3 regions of the Moritella viscosa genome follow, and region 2 is predicted to be linked to each of the others. Evidence: predicted binding sites of a transcription regulator. Region 2 holds the regulator's gene; each other region holds the start of a gene.
What was found. Region 2 encodes MetJ, which represses methionine synthesis genes. Its sites were predicted from a motif close to TAGACGTCTAGACGTCTA; they were not measured.
Positions count from the first base shown of each region.

Region 1 (6,384 bases), on a different contig from region 2:
GCGATATTTGTATCGAGGTGTCACTTGGTTTTGCTGTACAGCCTGTTATGACACTCGTTAATGCAAGGGCGATGGTTGTACTTATCAGAGTATTTTTCATTTTATTCACTTATTTAATTGTTTTTATGAATGCGTATATTGATAAATATAGGGTAGATGTAATGCATATTCGTGATACTTATATGACATTTTTATGAAATATTGATATTCATCCACCTAAATATGACATTTAAAGTTATACTTTCGCTTCTTCAAATCCCCAAGTTGGTTGGGTGAATTATTCATTTGTTAAAAAGGATGGAACAATCATGGCGTTCAAACATATTGTGATGTGGACTTTACTCGATACTGCCAATGGAAATGATAAAAGTACAAATGCTAAATTAGCGAAAGAAGCTCTTGAAGCGCTTAATGGTCAGATTCCAGGGTTACAACATTTGGAAGTTGGTATTGATTGTCTGCAAGGTGCAGGTTCTTACGATTTAGTATTAATTGCTGATCTCGATTCTCGTGAAACGTTAGATATATATCAAGATCACCCAGCACATCAAGCTGTGTTACCTATGATGAAAAGCATCACTAGCCAGCGTGCAGCTGTAGATTATTAACGATTATTTAAAATAAGCGCGTTTGAGCTATGACCTCTTTATAGATAGGTACATAGATATATAAGAAAGGAGAGCGTTTGCTCTCCTTTTTGTATCCTGCCATTTTCATATCTAAACGAGCTTTGATAGAACGTTTGGCTGCATGCAGTAATAAAGCTCTTAGCTAGAGAATGTATCGCGTAAGTTATGCGCTGCTGTCACCATATTCTTCAATGCTGCTTCTGTTTCTTTCCAGCCACGTGTTTTCAAACCGCAATCAGGGTTAACCCATAAGCGTGCGACATCAATGTATTCACTGGCATTGGTGATTAACTGTGTCATCCATTCAACACTTGGTACGTTTGGAGAGTGAATATCATAAACACCCGGACCAATATCATTTGGGTAACTAAAATCAGTAAAGGCTGATAACAGTTCCATGTTAGAGCGTGATGTCTCAATCGTGATAACATCCGCATCTAATGCGGCAATTGACGGCATTATGTCATTAAATTCACAGTAACACATGTGTGTATGGATCTGAGTATTGTCCCTTACACCTGACGCACTGATACGGAACGCTTTAGTCGACCAATCTAAATAGGCTTGTTGCTCGCTATTACGTAGCGGTAAACCTTCACGCAGTGCTGGCTCATCAATTTGAATCACTTTAATTCCAGCCCTTTCTAAATCAACTACTTCATCACGAATGGCCAGTGCAATTTGGTTGGTTTGTTCTTCACGGCTGATATCATCACGGGTAAATGACCAGCATAAAATTGTCACAGGACCTGTAAGCATGCCTTTCATTAGCTTGTTGGTTTGCGCTTGCGCATATTGGCTCCAAGCTACAGTCATTGGTGCTGGGCGTGAAATGTCGCCAAAGATGATTGGTGGTTTAACGCAACGTGTACCATAGCTTTGTACCCAACCATTTTTTGAGAATGCGAAACCATCGAGTAATTCACCAAAGTATTCAACCATGTCATTACGCTCTGGTTCGCCGTGTACCAGTACATCTAGCCCGAGTGCTTCTTGGCGTTTGACTACATCTTTGATCTCTGCTTGCATCTTGGTGATGTATTGGTCTTGGCTGATCACATTTTGTTTAAATTGATTACGGGTCTGACGAATATCACTGGTCTGTGGAAATGAACCAATCGTTGTCGTTGGGAATAATGGTAAATTCAATTCTTGCTGCTGGCTTGTGATACGTTGTGTGAATTGACTATGACGTTGTGCATCCTGGTCGGTAATTGCAGCAACACGCGCTTTAACCGCAGTGTTATGAATGCGAGATGACGTTGCTCGAGATGCAACTACGGCTGTTGATTCCGCCAATTGTGTTGTAAATTGCTCAGAACTCTCACCGCTTAGTAGTGCATTGATAGTGCTAATTTCAGTTAATTTCTGCGTTGCATAAGCTAACCAAGATTTAAGTTCTGCATCGAGTTTGTTTTCGTTATCGAGATCAACGGGGCTATGTTGTAATGAACATGAAGAAGCAACCCATAAACGTTCACCTAACTGTGTTTTAGCTTGCTGTAATGCGCTGATTGATTGAGCAAGATCGTTACGCCAAATATTACGACCATTAACAATACCAGCAGATAAAATAGCGTTAGCAGGCAGTAAAGCTAATGCTGAGTCGAGTTGCTGTGGTGCACGAGATAAATCAATGTGGAAGCCATCAACAGGTAATGAGAATGCTAATTCAGCGTTATCGCCTAGCGCACCAAAGTAACTGGTGAGTAGTAGTTTGTTGCTATCTTTTGCTAATTCAGTATAACTGGCTGTGAATGCCTGTTGCCATTCACTTGTTAGATCTTGAACTAGAATAGGCTCTTCAATTTGCAGCCATTCAACACCTTCAGTTGCGATGTTAGCAAGTAGTTGCTTATACGTTTCAACAAGTTGAGGTAGTAATGTCAGTTTATCAAAATCACTGTTGGTTTTACTTAACCAGAGGTAGCTTACCGGACCTAGTAAATTCGCTTTAATTGGGAAACCAAGTGCTTTTGCTTCTTGGATCTCTTCAACAAGTTGGTTGTAGCTTAATGCGAAATTTTGGTCTTCGTTTAGTTCTGGAACAAGATAGTGATAATTAGTATCAAACCATTTCGTCATTTCACATGCTGCAGCTTGTTGGCCACAGCAAGGGCTAGAACCTCGCGCCATATTGAACAGCGTATCAAGGGTGATTTTTTCTTCTTGATGACGCTCTGGGATAACACCTAACGTCGCTGATAATGCTAATACTTGGTCGTACCAAGCAAAGTCACCCACAGTGATGAAGTCTAGCCCCGCGTCAATTTGCTGTTGCCAATGTTTAGCCCGCAAGTTTTTACCTACGGTTTCTAACTCAACTTTGGTGATATCACTTTTCCAATATGATTCAATTGCTTTTTTTAATTCGCGGTCTGCCCCGATACGTGGGAAACCTAATATGTGTGATTTAGCCATCTGTAACTCCATTTTCTTAGATGTAATTGTTTGCTTGAGTCTTAAACTTTAAATTAAAATGGTAAACTTAATGTATAGACGCTTAGCTGTTTAGATGGCTAAAGTATTGAATATTATTTCACATGAATCAAATTCATATTTTTACTGATTAAGTTGAAATTAATTGATGTTGGCATTATGCTAAATTTAGTCATCTGTTTAAAAGGAAATTAACGATGCTCGAAGTTAAGCATTTGAAAACTATTATCGCATTAGAAAAAACCGGTTCATTAGTCGAAGCATCTGAAAGCCTCTATATGACGCAGTCAGCGTTATCACATCAGATAAAAGATCTTGAAGATCGTTTAAATACGGCGTTATTTATTCGTAAAACAAGGCCGTTACGCTTTACGGTCGCAGGGGAGAGGGTGCTTAAACTTGCTAAATCAGTACTGCCTATGTTTGCTAATACTGAACGTGATATTAGCCGTTTATTATCGGGTAATGCAGGGCGTTTACACATGGCAATAGAATGTCACAGTTGCTTTCAGTGGTTAATGCCTGCGATTGATGTGTTCCGTGACCACTGGCCTGAAGTGGAACTTGATTTAACCTCAGGCTTTAGCTTTGCCCCTTTACCAGCATTAAAGCGGGGGGACGTAGACTTAGTTGTGACGTCTGATCCACAAATATTATCCGGCATTCATTACGAACCGCTGTTTAGTTATCAGCCGATGCTCGCGGTTAGTCGTCATCATACTTTAGCGAGTAAAGCATATGTCGAACCAGAGGACCTGAGTGATGAAACCTTGATCACATACCCTGTTGAGCAGGAACGACTAGATATCTTTAATCTATTTTTAGATCCTGCGGGTGTTTCGCCTCATGCCATTCGACATGCGGAATTAACGATCATGATGTTACAGTTGGTAGCCAGTGGACGCGGTGTCGCAGCATTACCAAATTGGGCATTAACGGAGTATTTGGAGAAAGATTATATTTTAGCTAAGCCGCTTGGTGAAGAAAGTTGTTGGACAACGCTATATGCAGCTATTCGTATAGAGCAACTTGAAATGCCTTATATGGTTGAGTTTTTAAAAGATGCGAAAGAAAGTTCATTTCAGAAGCTGAAAGGGATAAAAACAGCGAACTTATAGTCTTTTAATTGTTAAAAAGGGGGAATGAATTTAGTGAGTTCATTCCCCCTTTATGCTTAGAGTTGACCTGTACTATTGTTCATTCAATAACTGCTGCACAAGCATTCTTACCGTATCAATATCAAAAGGCTTGTCACACAGTGCTGAGACACCTGCTTGTTTTACCGCAGTTAATTGTGCGCTGCCTTCTTCAGAAGTCACCATCAGCACAGGTAGGTAAGATAACTCTGGGTTCATTCTGATTTTTTCAATTAGCTCTTTGCCATCCATTTCAGGCATGTTGTAATCGGTAACGATCAAATCGAATGTATTCTGAGCTAAATATTCCAGTGCTTCGACACCATTTTCTGCCGTGGTTATATTCACAATGCCCATACTATTGAGTACGCGACAGATGTGTTTTCTCGCTGTCAGACTGTCATCAACTACCAGTATTTTTAATGAGGTTACATCGTATAAATCCAGTTCCATTTCTTCTGGTTCAATGTAACTAAGTGTGGCATTAAGTGCGCGTTGCAAGTCGACAAATTTAAATGGCTTGGGCAAAATTGCGATCGCACCCGCTTGTTTCACTTGATCTAAGACTGAAAATCGTTGCTCGCTAGAAATGAGCATAAAGGCAATATTTTCAGTAAGCACATTAGATTTAACGTATTCAGCCAATTCAGCCCCAGATCCATCTTCAAAGTACATCGCGCTGATGATCAAATCTGGAATAAATCCGGTTAAGCTTTCCTTTGCCTGCTCGATTGAAACAAGGCATTCGATATTATCAACACCAGCATCATGTAATTGTGTTGTAATAAATTTACGTTGTGTACTAGAAGGCTCAATTAATAAAATGGACAGATCACGAACTTCAAGACTCATATGATTCCTTGTTATATAAGTTGATATTACAGCTGAATGGTCAACAGTATGACTAATGTATTATAGTCGCTATAAATTACCGTGACTTAATAAGATAGTCTAGTTTTAGCTCGATAAATAGTGACATTGATTGCCCATATTATTTTATTCTTGTAAATAATATACTGAACTGATTAATTTGTAGTTACTTAATTTACCCCCGAGTTGAAGATGAAGAGGGTTTTATAGTAAACGATAGCCGATAGTAATTTTAATTCCTACCATGATTTTATCTCGAAATGAGTTAGCACTTTTAATTCAATCATCATAAGTGAATATAAATTCCCCATTCATTTGTGTATGTTTAAACTTTAGCCACTTTAATTTAACTGGCTATAATCTGTGCTTAATGAAAACAGTACGATAGATTAATTTATACATATATTGTTATTGTTATTGGTATTTAGGTAAAACTATCACGGATTTTTAAAAGATAGTCAGGTTTCTCTATAGCCAAAAATTAAAATACCCAGTCAGGTAGCTCGTCTTGTATATAAGTCTAAATTAATGATTATAGAATGACTCCTTCTTGAATGTGATGATGATTTAATCATATTAAATTTCAATCGATTACCTGTTTTTATTCGTAGGTTAATTTGATTTTATAGACGTAACATTGTGTAAATTCTATAAATTTAAAAGGAGTCATTGGGGGGGGGGGAGGAACCATTTACAATGACTATCCGCTTTATATTTTTTGATGCTTTAAGTAACGGAGTTACGAGTCATTCGCAACGTGTAATATTTTTAGAAACAGTTGAGTATTGAATAAACGAGGGGTTTACAACTATACAGATGCAGAGGACTAACATTTATTACCGCAGCCCTTGAGCCTTAGGTCTATATTGTCTACAATAGCGCACTTTTTGTTTACTACAGGTCACGAACATGAACGATATTAAATCGAAACCAGCTTTACCGGATCGCCTTTCGGGCAATCCCCGCAGCCCACATCATATAGAAGAAGTTTTCCAGCACGACATTGGTATTATGCTTAATGGTAAAGAGCGTTTCGATGTTGAAGAATATTGTATCAGTGAAGGTTGGGTAAAAGTACCGTCACATAAAGCGTTGGACCGTCGCGGTCAACCGCTTATGATGACGATAAAAGGAACTGTTGAATCGTTTTATCGTTAAGACGTGCCATTGAAAAATAGATAACTTAGTTAAGGGTAATCCCTCTTAGTGAGTTGGCGATATTGTGACGTATTTTTGCAATGCCACTTATTATTTGAATCTAAGTCATCGCAAAAGGGCCTGGAGAAATTTAGGCCCATTTAGCTGTAAAG
Region 1 covers NZ_FPLG01000039.1:19,938-26,321, forward strand. Annotated here, with positions in the region: gene BT797_RS06220 (choice-of-anchor I family protein) at 1-100, opposite strand, end outside; gene BT797_RS06225 (Dabb family protein) at 309-608, shown strand; gene metE (5-methyltetrahydropteroyltriglutamate--homocysteine S-methyltransferase) at 768-3,050, opposite strand; gene BT797_RS06235 (LysR family transcriptional regulator) at 3,266-4,186, shown strand; gene BT797_RS06240 (response regulator) at 4,259-5,056, opposite strand; gene BT797_RS06245 (DUF3297 family protein) at 5,984-6,232, shown strand.
Region 1: a site for MetJ is predicted at 3,134-3,151, ahead of metE (5-methyltetrahydropteroyltriglutamate--homocysteine S-methyltransferase). Genes of this name have one in related genera too.

Region 2 (6,384 bases):
GGAATTATTAATTTCATGTGGTGCACAACGTGAAAAAATCTACATGTTAGACCGTAAAGGTGTGATTCACACTCGTCGTGATGACATTAACGAATATAAACAGCATTTTGCTAATAATACCGATAAGCGTACGTTACAAGATGCGATTAACGGCGCCGACGTATTTGTTGGTGTATCAGGTCCAAACGTATTGGCTGCTGACGATGTGAAATTGATGGCTGATAATCCAATTATTTTTGCATGTTCGAATCCTGATCCAGAGATTAAACCTGAGTTAGCGCATGCGGCACGTCAAGATTTGATCATGGCAACTGGTCGTTCTGATTATCCAAACCAAGTTAATAATGTATTGTGCTTCCCATTCATTTTCCGTGGTGCATTAGATGCACGCGCAAGTGTGATTAATGAAGCAATGAAAGTGGCGGCAGTACATGCAATTCGTGAAATTGCCAAAGAAGAAGTGCCACAGTCAGTATTAGCTGCGTCTGGTGCAACATCATTAGAGTTTGGTAAAGAGTACATTATTCCAAAACCAATGGATCCACGCTTATTACCACGCGTTGCACGCGCTGTTGCACTAGCAGCGGTTGAAACGGGTGTATCACGTATAGAATTACCTGAAAATTACATGCTGTAAATTTATTAGATAATTCTAACAAACGCCAAGGTCTTTCCTTGGCGTTTGCATTTTTGCGCTTATACTTGTATAAAGAGCCGCTATATTGCCCACATTTAAGGTTTCCATGTCTGAAGAATACGAAATTGAAGTCATCCCTGTTGTTGTTTCTGAAGAACCAATTGAATTATATAAAATTTTAAAAATTGAGAACCTAGTGACCTCGGGCAGTGAAGCAAAAAACCATATTGCTAACGGTTATGTGTATGTAAACGGTGAAGTTGAAACTCGTAAACGTAAAAAAATTATGTTTGGTGACATCATCGGTTTTGATGGCGAAGCGTATCAGGTTATGTCTGCTGAAGAGTTGGCATCATATGATGACGCTGATTACGCGGAAACTGATGATGGCGAAAATTTTCCTGAAGATGAATTTGTTGACCCGGCTGCTTTAGAGTCAGACTCTGTGGCTGCATACATGGCAGAACATGAACTGACTGAAGACGATTTCATTGCTAATGATGCAATGACAAGCACTGATGTTGAAACTGATGAATCTGATCTACAGGTTGTAGAGAATAGCGTAGAAGAAGTTGCTGCTGCTAAGCCTGTGGTTGAAAGTATTGCAGCGGATACTTGGGAGCAGCCTGAAAAGAAGAAAAAGAAAAAAGCTGCAGAAAAACAAACGCAAACAGCAAAAGTGGCGGAGCCTAAAAAAGTGGAAAAGAAAAGAGGCCGTGCTGCACCTTTTAGTTTTTAGGGCTTAATTACTATATTCTGGCTTTGAATTTATTAATAGACTGCATTGAGATCTGGAATACAGACTGTTGAAATCAAAAAAGGCACTCCTTTCATAAAGGAGTGCCTTTTTTATAACTGCTTCGCTACTATTTATCTATTAATCATCTTGTTCTAAATAATCATCAATATTAATACCGAGTGTTAACATCTGTGCTCGAGCTTCTTCAGGGATACTGTCTGGTTTGTCTTTTGTTAAATCTTCGTCCGCTGGTAACGGTTGACCTGTGTAAGCATGTAAAAATGCCTCACACAATAACTCACTGTTGGTTGCATGGCGTTGATTATTAATCTGACGGCGAGTTCTTTCATCTGTCAGTACTTTCAATACTTTCAAAGGAATTGAAACAGTAATTTTCTTAACCTGCTCACTCTTTTTCCCATGTTCTGCATAGGGGCTAATATACTCGCCGTTCCACTTCGTCATTTTTGACCTTTGCGTAAATTATTATTTATGAATAAGTAATAAGTCTACCTTTGAATTTGATTATTGGCAATCAGTATGTAAAGAGCTCTAGACGTCTATTGACCTGTTGTAGGCTAATGGTGTATGTTTTTAGTTACTGGTAATACATTAATTCGATATTAAGTTCGGGAGAACGCATGGACGCAATTAAGCGCAGTATTCATAAATTTGGTGGCAGTAGTTTAGCTGATGCTACCTGTTATCGTCGAGTATTGACGATCATTAGTCAACACACCAAAGCACGCGATCTTATTGTAGTTTCTGCCGCGGGTAAGACCACCAACCAATTATTAGAGTTATTACAATTGGCCGAAGATGGTGATCAAGCTGCGTCGGAGCGTCTTATTGCGACGAGCGAGTATCAAATTAAGTTAATTGCAGAACTATTAGAAGGTGACTTATGTGCACAACTCACTTCTGCACTACAAGATGATATTCATACCATAGGCCATCTATTAGAAACTAGCCTTGATGTGTATGTTAAAAGTCAAATTTTAGCGCATGGAGAGATGTGGTCTGCACGATTATTAGCGGCTTTGCTGAGTCAAAGTGAGCTACCAGCCAATGATTTAGATTCTCGCTTATTTTTAACCACTGAATTAGCTGCGCAACCTGTGGTTGATGAAATTGTGTCTCGCCACAAGTTAGCATCGTGTTTAGCGACGCTGAATAATCGCGTTGTTGTGACCGGTTTTATTGCTGCTGATACACAACAGCGTACTGTGACATTAGGGCGCAATGGCTCTGATTATTCTGCGACATTGTTAGCTGCGTTAGTGGATGCTGAGCAAACCACCATTTGGAGTGATGTTGCGGGGATATTTAGTGCCGATCCTCGTCGCGTAAAAGATGCTGAACTGCAAACCAAGTTATCACTTGATGAAGCCGCTGAGCTAGCACGTTTAGGTTCACCCGTATTACATGCGCGTACACTACAACCTGTTGCCGAGAGTAAACAGCATGTTCAGTTACGCTGCAGTTATACTCCTGATGAAGGTTCAACCCAGATCCACCGTCGTTTACCAAAAGGTAAAGGGGCGAAAATTGTTACCTCGATTGATGACTTGCATTTAGTGGATGTTGAGTTTAATCATGTTGTTGATTACCAACAACAATATAATCAGTTAATTACATTGTTAGCGCAGCAGCAACTATCACCAATCTGTATTAAACGGCGTCCGACGGATCATATAGTTAGATTAGGTTATACTGCTGAAATTGTTGAGTTTGTACTTGCTGCATTAGCAATATATAAACAGCAACAATCTAACGTAATGGCCGTTGAGCATGTAAGTGGTTTTTGTATGGTGGCGTTAGTGGGTTCTGGTGTAACGGATAATGCTTTGCAATCACATCTGTTTTATCAATTAATTTCAGAGCACACTCTGATATTTGTACAGACAGGTGAAAACCATTTAAGTATCAGTGCCGTTCTGCAGAAAGTGGTGTTAGAGCCGTTATTGAAAGAGCTGCATACAGCGTTATTTAAGCAGCCAAGGCGCATTGGTGTTGTGCTGTTTGGTAAAGGAAATATCGGTGCCGGTTGGCTATCTTTGTTTGCGGAGCAAATGCATAAAGTACCTGAGCAACAAAATGTCGAACTGTGCTTATGCGGTGTGTATGGTTCACAGGGCGGGGTATTAGATTTCAATGGTCTGGATGCTGTGACAGTACTTGATAATTTTCAACCTGAATCGTTTGTCTGGGAACAGTTATTATCTAACCTCGCACTGCACCCGTTTGATGAATTGGTGATTATCGATATTACGGCCAGTGAAGCCATCAGCTATTATTATCCTGAATTTGCTCAACATGGTTTCCACCTGATTTCCGCAAATAAATTCGCAGGCGCAGCGAGTAGTGAGTTTTATAATCGGGTTAAGCAAAGCTTTAGTGATAATGAAAGCTACTGGTTATATAATGCCACGGTCGGTGCTGGATTACCGATCCAATCATCTATGGGGATGCTGCAACACAGTGGTGATCAAGTGACTGCTGTTAGCGGTATTTTCTCTGGTACCTTATCTTGGTTGTTTCAACAATATAATGGTGAAATTGCGTTCTCGGAATTAGTGGAACAAGCTTGGCATCAAGGGCTAACGGAACCTGACCCTCGTGAAGATTTATCGGGTAAGGACGTGCAGCGAAAACTGCTTATCTTAAGCCGTGAAGCGGGTTATGACATGGAGCTTAGTGATATAAAATTAGAGTCATTGGTATCTAAAGCTCTAATGGAATTTAAAGTTGATGAGTTTCTAGAGCATTGCGAAGAACTAGATGAAAAAATATTGCGTATGTTTAATAAAGCTAAAAAGCAGGGCTTAGTATTACGCTATGTCGCTAGTTTTAGTCGCAAAGAAGGGGCGCAGGTTGGGTTAGAGTTCTTAGAACCAACCCATCCATTTGCGAACTTATTACCGTGCGATAATATTTTTTCAATTAATAGCCATTGGTATCGTCATAACCCATTAGTGATCCAAGGTCCTGGTGCTGGTAGAGATGTTACTGCGGGTGCTATTCAATCAGACCTGTTCCAATTATGTAAGCTGTTCGCACGTTAATTTTTACATTTTCGCCTGTCGAAAACCAATGCGCATATAATTCATGTTTAAGATGAATTATGTGCGTTGACTTTATCCATCAAACTTGTGATTATTAAGACGTATAGCGGTATGGACGTCTAAGCATCTTAAGGGATATGAGTATGAGTTTTCACAATGCACAAAATATTGAAGTATTAAATCAAAGCGTTTCTGAATTGGGACGTGATATTAACGTTTCATTTGAATTTTTCCCGCCAAACTCTGAAGCAATGACGTCTACCTTATGGGAATCGATTAATCGCCTCAAAGCGTTAGACCCTAAATTTGTGTCAGTGACATACGGTGCAAATTCCGGTACACGTGATCGTACTCATGACATTATCAAACAAATTAAGCATGAAACGGGTTTAGTTGCTGCGCCACACCTCACTTGTATTGACGCTAATCGCCAAGAATTAAAGCAGATTGCAAAGGATTATTGGGATAACGGTATTCGTAATATCGTGGCTTTACGTGGTGATTTACCAACTGGATTGAATCAGCCTGATATGTATGCGGCTGACTTAGTTGCTTTATTAAAAGAGGTAAATGATTTTGATATTTCAGTTGCTGCCTATCCAGAAGTTCACCCGGAAGCAAAAAATGCGCAAGCAGATTTGCTCGCGCTAAAAGATAAGATTGATGCCGGTGCTGATCGTGCTATTTCACAGTTCTTTTTTGATACTGAGAGTTTTTTACGCTTCCGAGACCGTTGTGCGGCAGTCGGTATTAATAAAGAGATCGTGCCGGGTATTTTACCGGTATCAAATTATAAAACCTTATGTAAGTTTTCAAAACTGACCAATGTAAAAGTGCCTAATTGGATGCACAGCCAGTTTGAAGGTTTAGATAATGATCAAGCTACACGTAATCTGGTTGGCGCAAGTATCGCTATTGATCAAGTGAAAGTATTGTCGCGCGAAGGGGTGAAGGACTTTCATTTCTATACGTTAAACCGCGCTGATTTAACGTATGCTATTTGTCATACTCTGGGTGTACGTCCAAGGTAGTAAACGATACTGCTGTGAGCTTATATGAGAATTAAAAATGCCGACGATGATGTCGGCATTTTATTATCTACTCATTAGCTGATAACTAAATTGAAAGTTAACCGGTATTACGCATACCTGCTGCAACACCAGCGATACTTACCATTAAGGCTTGTTCGATATCAGGATTCACTTCTTCACAGCTACGTGCGCGGCTTAATAGCTCTGCTTGTAGGATGTTCAGGGGATCTGTATACGGGTTACGTAACTCAATTGACTTTTTACTCCAAGGTTGGGCATCAAGTAATTGCGTGTCAGGTGTTAAACCTAAGATCAATTCAGTTGCTAATGCCAAACTTGCACGTAGTTCTTTACCTAAATGCCATAAATCTTCAGTCACTAGACATTGGTCATAATATTCCGCTAACCAAGCATCAGCTTTCAAAAATACCATTTCGAACATTTCAATACGAGTATTAAAGAACGGCCATTGTTGCTGCATTTCTTGCAGTGTCTCACGCTGACCTGAATCGAGCATGTTTTTGAATGCTGCGGTACAACCTAACCAAGCGGGTAACATCAAGCGGTTTTGTGTCCATGCAAAGATCCAAGGGATGGCACGTAAGCTTTCTACACCACCGTTTGGTTTACGTTTTGCTGGACGGCTACCGAGTGGCAGTTTACCTAATTCTAACTCAGGCGTTGCAGAGCGGAAATAAGGTACGAATTTTTCATGACCCTGGATATATGAGCGATATTCTTCACATGAATCCGCAGACATTTGATCCATTGCATCACGCCAAGCTTGTTCTGGTGCTGGCGGCGGTAGTAAATTAGCTTCTAAAATTGCACTGGTGTAGAGGTTTAAGCTTTGTTCTGCAACATTGGCAAGACCAAACTTAAAGCGGATCATTTCACCTTGCTCTGTTACGC
Region 2 covers NZ_FPLG01000090.1:23,793-30,176, reverse strand. Annotated here, with positions in the region: gene BT797_RS13120 (malic enzyme-like NAD(P)-binding protein) at 1-637, shown strand, start outside; gene BT797_RS13115 (RNA-binding S4 domain-containing protein) at 744-1,376, shown strand; gene metJ (met regulon transcriptional regulator MetJ) at 1,515-1,841, opposite strand; gene BT797_RS13105 (bifunctional aspartate kinase/homoserine dehydrogenase II) at 2,018-4,441, shown strand; gene metF (methylenetetrahydrofolate reductase) at 4,585-5,472, shown strand; gene ppc (phosphoenolpyruvate carboxylase) at 5,570-6,384, opposite strand, start outside.

Region 3 (6,384 bases), on a different contig from region 2:
TTGGTTTCAAGAATATCAGCACCTGCGTCGAGGTACTCTTTATGAATATCAGCAATTAGCTGTGGCTTACTTAATACCAATAAATCATTGTTACCTTTGACGTCGCAATGCCAGTCAGCAAAGCGTTCACCACGGTAATCAGCTTCTTCCAATTTATAGTCTTGGATCATCGTACCCATGCCGCCATCGATAAGCATGATACGTTTTTTTAACTGTTGTTCCAGTTGCTGTTTATTTTTTATAGTAGCCACAAGATCCCTCATTTAATTTACTGCAGACTCAGTCCTGAATCTTATTATTTTAATACTAATCTCTACGTGCTTAAGACGTCTATAGATCATTGCATTTATAGATCGTTTAAGTCATATGGCGTTTGTTGATAAACATAATAGTTTAACCAATTGCTATAGAGCAGATTACCATGACTTCGCCAAGTAACACGAGGGGCATTTTCTGCATCATTACCTTTATAATAATTAGCTGGTACTTCAGCTTTAACACCATCAGCAATATCACGCATATATTCTTGGTGTAAAGTATCTGCACTGTACTCCGGATGACCAGTAACAAATACCTGACGGAAGTCCTTAGAGGCGGCTAAATACACCCCTGTTTCATCATTCGCGGCTAAAATATTTAGATCTGTACCAGTAAACATTTCTTCAGAGAAATTTGCATAACGCGACATCGGCACGGAAAACTCATCATCAAATCCGCGAACTAATGGGTTATGACGGTGGAATGTTTGCTGTGGGTAGACACCAGAAAATTTCTTTTCATGGACTTTTTTATCAATGCCATGCAAGACTTTTAATGCAGCTTGTGCAGCCCAGCATAAGAACAAAGTGGATACTACGTGGGTTTTAGACCAGTTGATGATCTCTTCTATTTGTGGCCAATATACCACTTCATCATGGCCGACTAAGCCTAATGGTGCACCCGTGATGATCAAACCATCGTAATTATTATGTCGAATACGTTCAAAGTCGTGATAGAACTCATCAATATGTTCTTGGGGGGTATTCTTAGAGGCACGATAATCAATCCGCAATAACTCTACATTTACTTGCAGTGGCGTATTCGATAATAACCGTAAAATTTGATTTTCAGTCTCAATCTTCTTTGGCATAAGGTTAAGAACAACAACCTGTAACGGTCTAATTTCTTGCTTGGTTGCCCGTGACTCTAGCATTACAAAAATATTTTCATTACCTAATATTTCTGCCGCTGGTAGCCCGTCTTTAATTCTAATTGGCATCATTCCCATCCTTAAGTAATATGTTAGCCATCTAGAAGTCTACCCTATTTATATAACCTTTGTAAGTGTTACAACAGATTTAATACCACATCACAGAGTTTACAATCCGAGTCGAAGTAAAATCCAGACCTCAAATCCAGTTTAGGTTGATCATAAAAGTGTTTATGTATAGGATCGCCAACTTGCAAGGAGCTAAGCATATTTTAAATGGATATCCCCCCAAATTTCGTTAACTTAAAGGGTTCGCAATAATGCTTACTTATATCTATTTAATTGCGATCACAGCCGAAGCTATGTCGGGTGCATTGATGGCTGGTCGCCGTAATATGGACATCTTCGGTGTAGCTGTTATCGCATTTGTTACCGCGCTTGGTGGTGGTACAGTGCGAGATCTATTACTGGGTAATTTCCCAATATCTTGGACCCAGCATCCCCACTATGTTTACATCACCATATGCGCAGGTTTGTTCACGATTCTGATTGCTAAGCACATGAATCATTTACGCCGCTTATTCTTGGTGCTAGATGCCCTTGGGCTAATTGCATTTACCATCATTGGTTGTAACGTAGCAATGAAGTTAGGCTACCATCCAACCGTCGTGATTATGGCGGGTATGATAACGGGTATTTGTGGAGGGGTATTACGCGATCTACTTTGTAACCGTACCCCCGTAGTATTCTGTAAAGAGATCTACGCGGGTATCTCATTATTAGTCGCGGTACTTTATCTTGGCTTAGAAACGCTTGGCATTGACCACAACATTAATCTTATTGTGGCCTTCTGTATTGGTGTCTCACTGCGCTTGTGTGCGATTTATTGGAAGTGGTCATTACCAACATTTAACTACACTTCAGAAGAGTGGGATTAACGCTGACTAAAAAAGCGTAACCAGGCTTGGAGTAAAATTTCAAAATCCTCCAAGCCACAAACAGCTACCGTTTCCGCATCATAAAAATTCATATCGTCATCTAATTCTTCACCAAAATCAATCAGCTCTGAATTCGCACAGGCACAGACATCTTCTTGTGTCAGAGTTAATGTCATTTCATCACCAATTAAACGGTATTCTTGTTTTTGGCGCGCTTTTAATAAATCGATCTCAGCTTGAATTAATGCAATAGTGGCTTTATCCGTGCCTAAAGTGCCTTGGATCCAATTTCCTAGCGCCGTCTGTTCCATTGATATTATTACGCGGTAGGTATCAGTAAGGGTATCTTTTCGAAATTCAAAATCCACGGTTATGCCTGCTTCTTATTAGTTAATAGATATAGTTTAATCGGTGTTCAAAGCCGAAGTGTAACAAAAAATGGCAGAAACAAAAACGGCTCCCTATCGAGGGAGCCGTTTCATTATTCTTATATCTTTATTTAACCAACGATATTATTCGTTAATTACACTGCTTCTTGAACAATCACTTCATTCGCTTTTTCAATGTAAGTAGCGATTTGATCGAAGTTTAAATAACGGTAAGTATCAGCCGCTGTTGCATCAATCTCTGACGCAAGTTCCATATACTCAGCAACCGTAGGGATCTTACCTTTAATTGCCGCTACTGCAGCAACTTCAGCAGAACTAAGGTAAACGTTAGCACCATTACCTAAACGGTTCGGGAAGTTACGCGTTGACGTAGAAACAACCGTAGTATTATCACCTACACGCGCTTGGTTACCCATACACAGTGAACAACCAGGCATTTCTGTACGAGCACCCGCTTTACCAAAGATTGAGTAATAGCCTTCGTCACTTAATTGTGCGGCATCCATACGCGTTGGTGGAGTAACCCACATACGTGTTGGTAGCGTACCGTTGAATTTCTCAAGTAGTTTACCTGCTGCACGGAAATGACCGATGTTAGTCATACATGAGCCAACAAATACTTCGTCAATTTCAACACCTGCAACGTCTGTTAATAATTTAACGTCATCAGGGTCATTCGGACAGGCTAGGATAGGCTCTTTAACGTCTGCTAGATCGATTTCAATGATCTCAGCATATTCAGCATCTGCGTCAGCTTCAAGCAATTGTGGATCTGCAATCCATGCTTTCATTTCAGCTACACGACGAGCAATCGTCTTCGGATCGCCATAACCTTCAGCAATCATCCAGTTTAACATCACGATGTTAGACTCTAGGTATTCAATGATTGGCGCTTCGTTAAGCTTGATTGAACAACCTGCAGCAGAACGTTCTGCTGATGCATCCGATAATTCGAATGCTTGCTCAACTTTCAGATCGGGTAGACCTTCAATTTCCAGCACACGACCAGAGAATGCATTGATTTTACCTGCTTTCTCAACAGTCAGTAGACCTTTTAGAATCGCATAGTAAGGGATTGCATTTACGAGATCACGTAGTGTGATACCCGGTTGTAGTTCACCTTTAAAGCGTACCAAGATAGATTCAGGCATATCCAGTGGCATAACACCAGTCGCGGCTGCGAATGCAACAAGACCAGAACCCGCAGGGAAAGAAATACCTAATGGGAAACGTGTATGAGAATCACCACCAGTACCAACTGTATCAGGTAATAACATACGGTTTAACCAAGAGTGAATTACACCATCACCTGGACGTAAAGAAACACCCGCACGGTTACGGATAAAGTCAGGCAGTGTATGATGAGTGTTAACATCTACTGGTTTTGGATAAGCGGCAGTATGACAGAAAGACTGCATCACTAAGTCCGCAGAGAAACCAAGACAGGCTAAATCTTTTAGCTCATCGCGTGTCATTGGACCCGTGGTATCTTGAGAACCAACAGTGGTCATTTTTGGTTCGCAATATTGGTTAGGGCGTACACCTGCAACACCACATGCTTTACCAACCATTTTCTGTGCTAAAGTATAGCCCTTGCTTGAAGCAGCAACATCTTCAGGTAGACGGAATACTGTTGAATCATCTAGGTCGAGAGCTGTACGTGCACGTGTAGTTAGACCGCGACCAATGATAAGTGGGATACGGCCACCAGCACGAACTTCATCAAGAATTACATCTGTTTTGATCTTGAATTCAGTGATCACCGCGCCAGTTTCGTTCGCTTTAACAAGACCTTCATATGGGAAGATATCGATAACGTCACCAGTATTTAAACTAGTAACATCAAACTCTAATGGCAACGCACCAGAATCCTCCATTGTGTTGAAGAAAATAGGCGCGATTTTAGAACCGATACAAATACCACCACCACGTTTGTTCGGTACATAAGGGATATCATCACCCATACACCATAACACAGAGTTAGTTGCCGATTTACGAGAAGATCCCGTACCAACAACATCACCAACGTAAGCAACTTGATGTCCTTTTTCTTTTAGTTCTTCAATTGCTTGCAGTGGATTTTTAGCAACACCTTCGCGCTCATTTTTAAGCATAGCAAGGGCATGTAGTGGTATATCTGGGCGAGACCATGCATCTGGTGCTGGTGATAAGTCATCGGTATTAGTTTCGCCAGGTACTTTAAATACAGTAACAGTTATTTTTTTAGCTACTTCAGGTTTGCTTAAGAACCATTCTGCATCTGCCCAAGACTGTAATACTTGTTGTGCGAATTTATTACCCGCTTTTGCTTTTTCTTCAACAGTATAGAAAGCATCGAACATTAATAGCGTATGTGATAAGGCTTCTGCTGCAATAGGAGCCAGCGCATCAACATCAAGTAATTCAACCAATGTTTCGATGTTGTAACCACCTTGCATCGTACCAAGTAGTTCAGTAGCTCGTTCTGCAGATAAGATCGGTGATGTCGCTTCGCCTTTAACAATCGCAGTTAAAAAGCCGGCTTTAACATAAGCAGCTTCATCCACACCTGGTGGTACGCGATTGGTTAAAAGATCTAAAATAACTTCTTCTTCGCCAGCGATTGGTGCTTTTACCAATTCAACTAGACCAGCAACTTGTTCAGCATCAAGAGGTTTAGGTACAACCCCATCAGCGGCACGTTCTTCGACATGTTTACGATAAGCTTCTAACACGACTCATTCCTCTTAGTTTATGCCACCCATGGTGGACATCCTTGTTATATGTAACCCTAACCTACTCATTTGTTATTTGAATTCAACGGTTATTGAGGTGAATTCAGCAATAATAAAGTTAAGGCCTCTTGCAGAGTGTTCACAAATATAACATTTTTAACCTAAAATTAAAATTAAAGCAGCAAGTGCAGAGGGCTTTTTACATCAATACTCAACATTCATCAGATTTATGGTGTAAAAAGAAGAGTTAATTCATATGAATAGTCCTAACGCGTAATTAGAAATTATTACCAATAAAGAGATAACCAGAAGCGTGTCCACCTTCAGCATAACCGTAAGACAACATCACAGGACCTATGCCCGTATCTAAGGCTATAAATACACTGCCCGCAGAAATGGTTGAGTCAAAGCTGATGTCATCTTTATCATTCCAAACATTCCCTTGTTCGATGGACGCGCCCAGATAAAGTGGAAATGAGAATGCACCAAAATTATTATCCAATAAACGATGTCGATAAATTAGAGCAACCAAACCTTTATAATTACCGGTGATTTCGTTAATACCATAACCCGAGAGGTTGTGGAAACCACCGAGCCCCACTTCAAATGTTGGTGAAATAGGAGGGCCATCATAACTTGCCATCGACACTTTAAACTCAAAGGTCGAACGATTAAATGACATCGCATTACGCCAATCTAAGCTAAAGAACACATTATTTTCACTACTATCAAAGTAGTCACTTGTATCTATGTATATATCAGAGTCGAGTTTAAAGCCTTTAGTTGGAAAGGATATATTATCGAATGAATCTAAGCGCGTCTGTAAATACCACCCCTGACTATCAAATTTTGTATTGATATTCGAACCCTCGATGTCTGCAGTACCAGTTTGATAATAACTACCAACCGCAATTTGTGCCCAATCAAAAGGAATGATACCGAGCTCTGCATAAACATTGATTTGTTCTGTGGTAACAACAAAATATTCAAAACTAGATTTAACAGGCTTGAGTTCAGGAGCATTTATTGAGCTTAGGTATACCTTACTTTCATAGTCTTCTAATCTTATCCCCGCTTTAAAAAAGAAGTTTTGGTTATAATCAATCGGTGAATAAAATTCAGTACTAATATTAGAATCCGAGCCATACACTAAC
Region 3 covers NZ_FPLG01000088.1:50,607-56,990, forward strand. Annotated here, with positions in the region: gene metH (methionine synthase) at 1-251, opposite strand, end outside; gene metA (homoserine O-acetyltransferase MetA) at 347-1,258, opposite strand; gene BT797_RS12340 (trimeric intracellular cation channel family protein) at 1,510-2,127, shown strand; gene BT797_RS12345 (YacL family protein) at 2,124-2,495, opposite strand; gene acnB (bifunctional aconitate hydratase 2/2-methylisocitrate dehydratase) at 2,651-5,230, opposite strand; gene BT797_RS12355 (patatin-like phospholipase family protein) at 5,508-6,384, opposite strand, start outside.
Region 3: a site for MetJ is predicted at 1,283-1,300, ahead of metA (homoserine O-acetyltransferase MetA). Genes of this name have one in related genera too.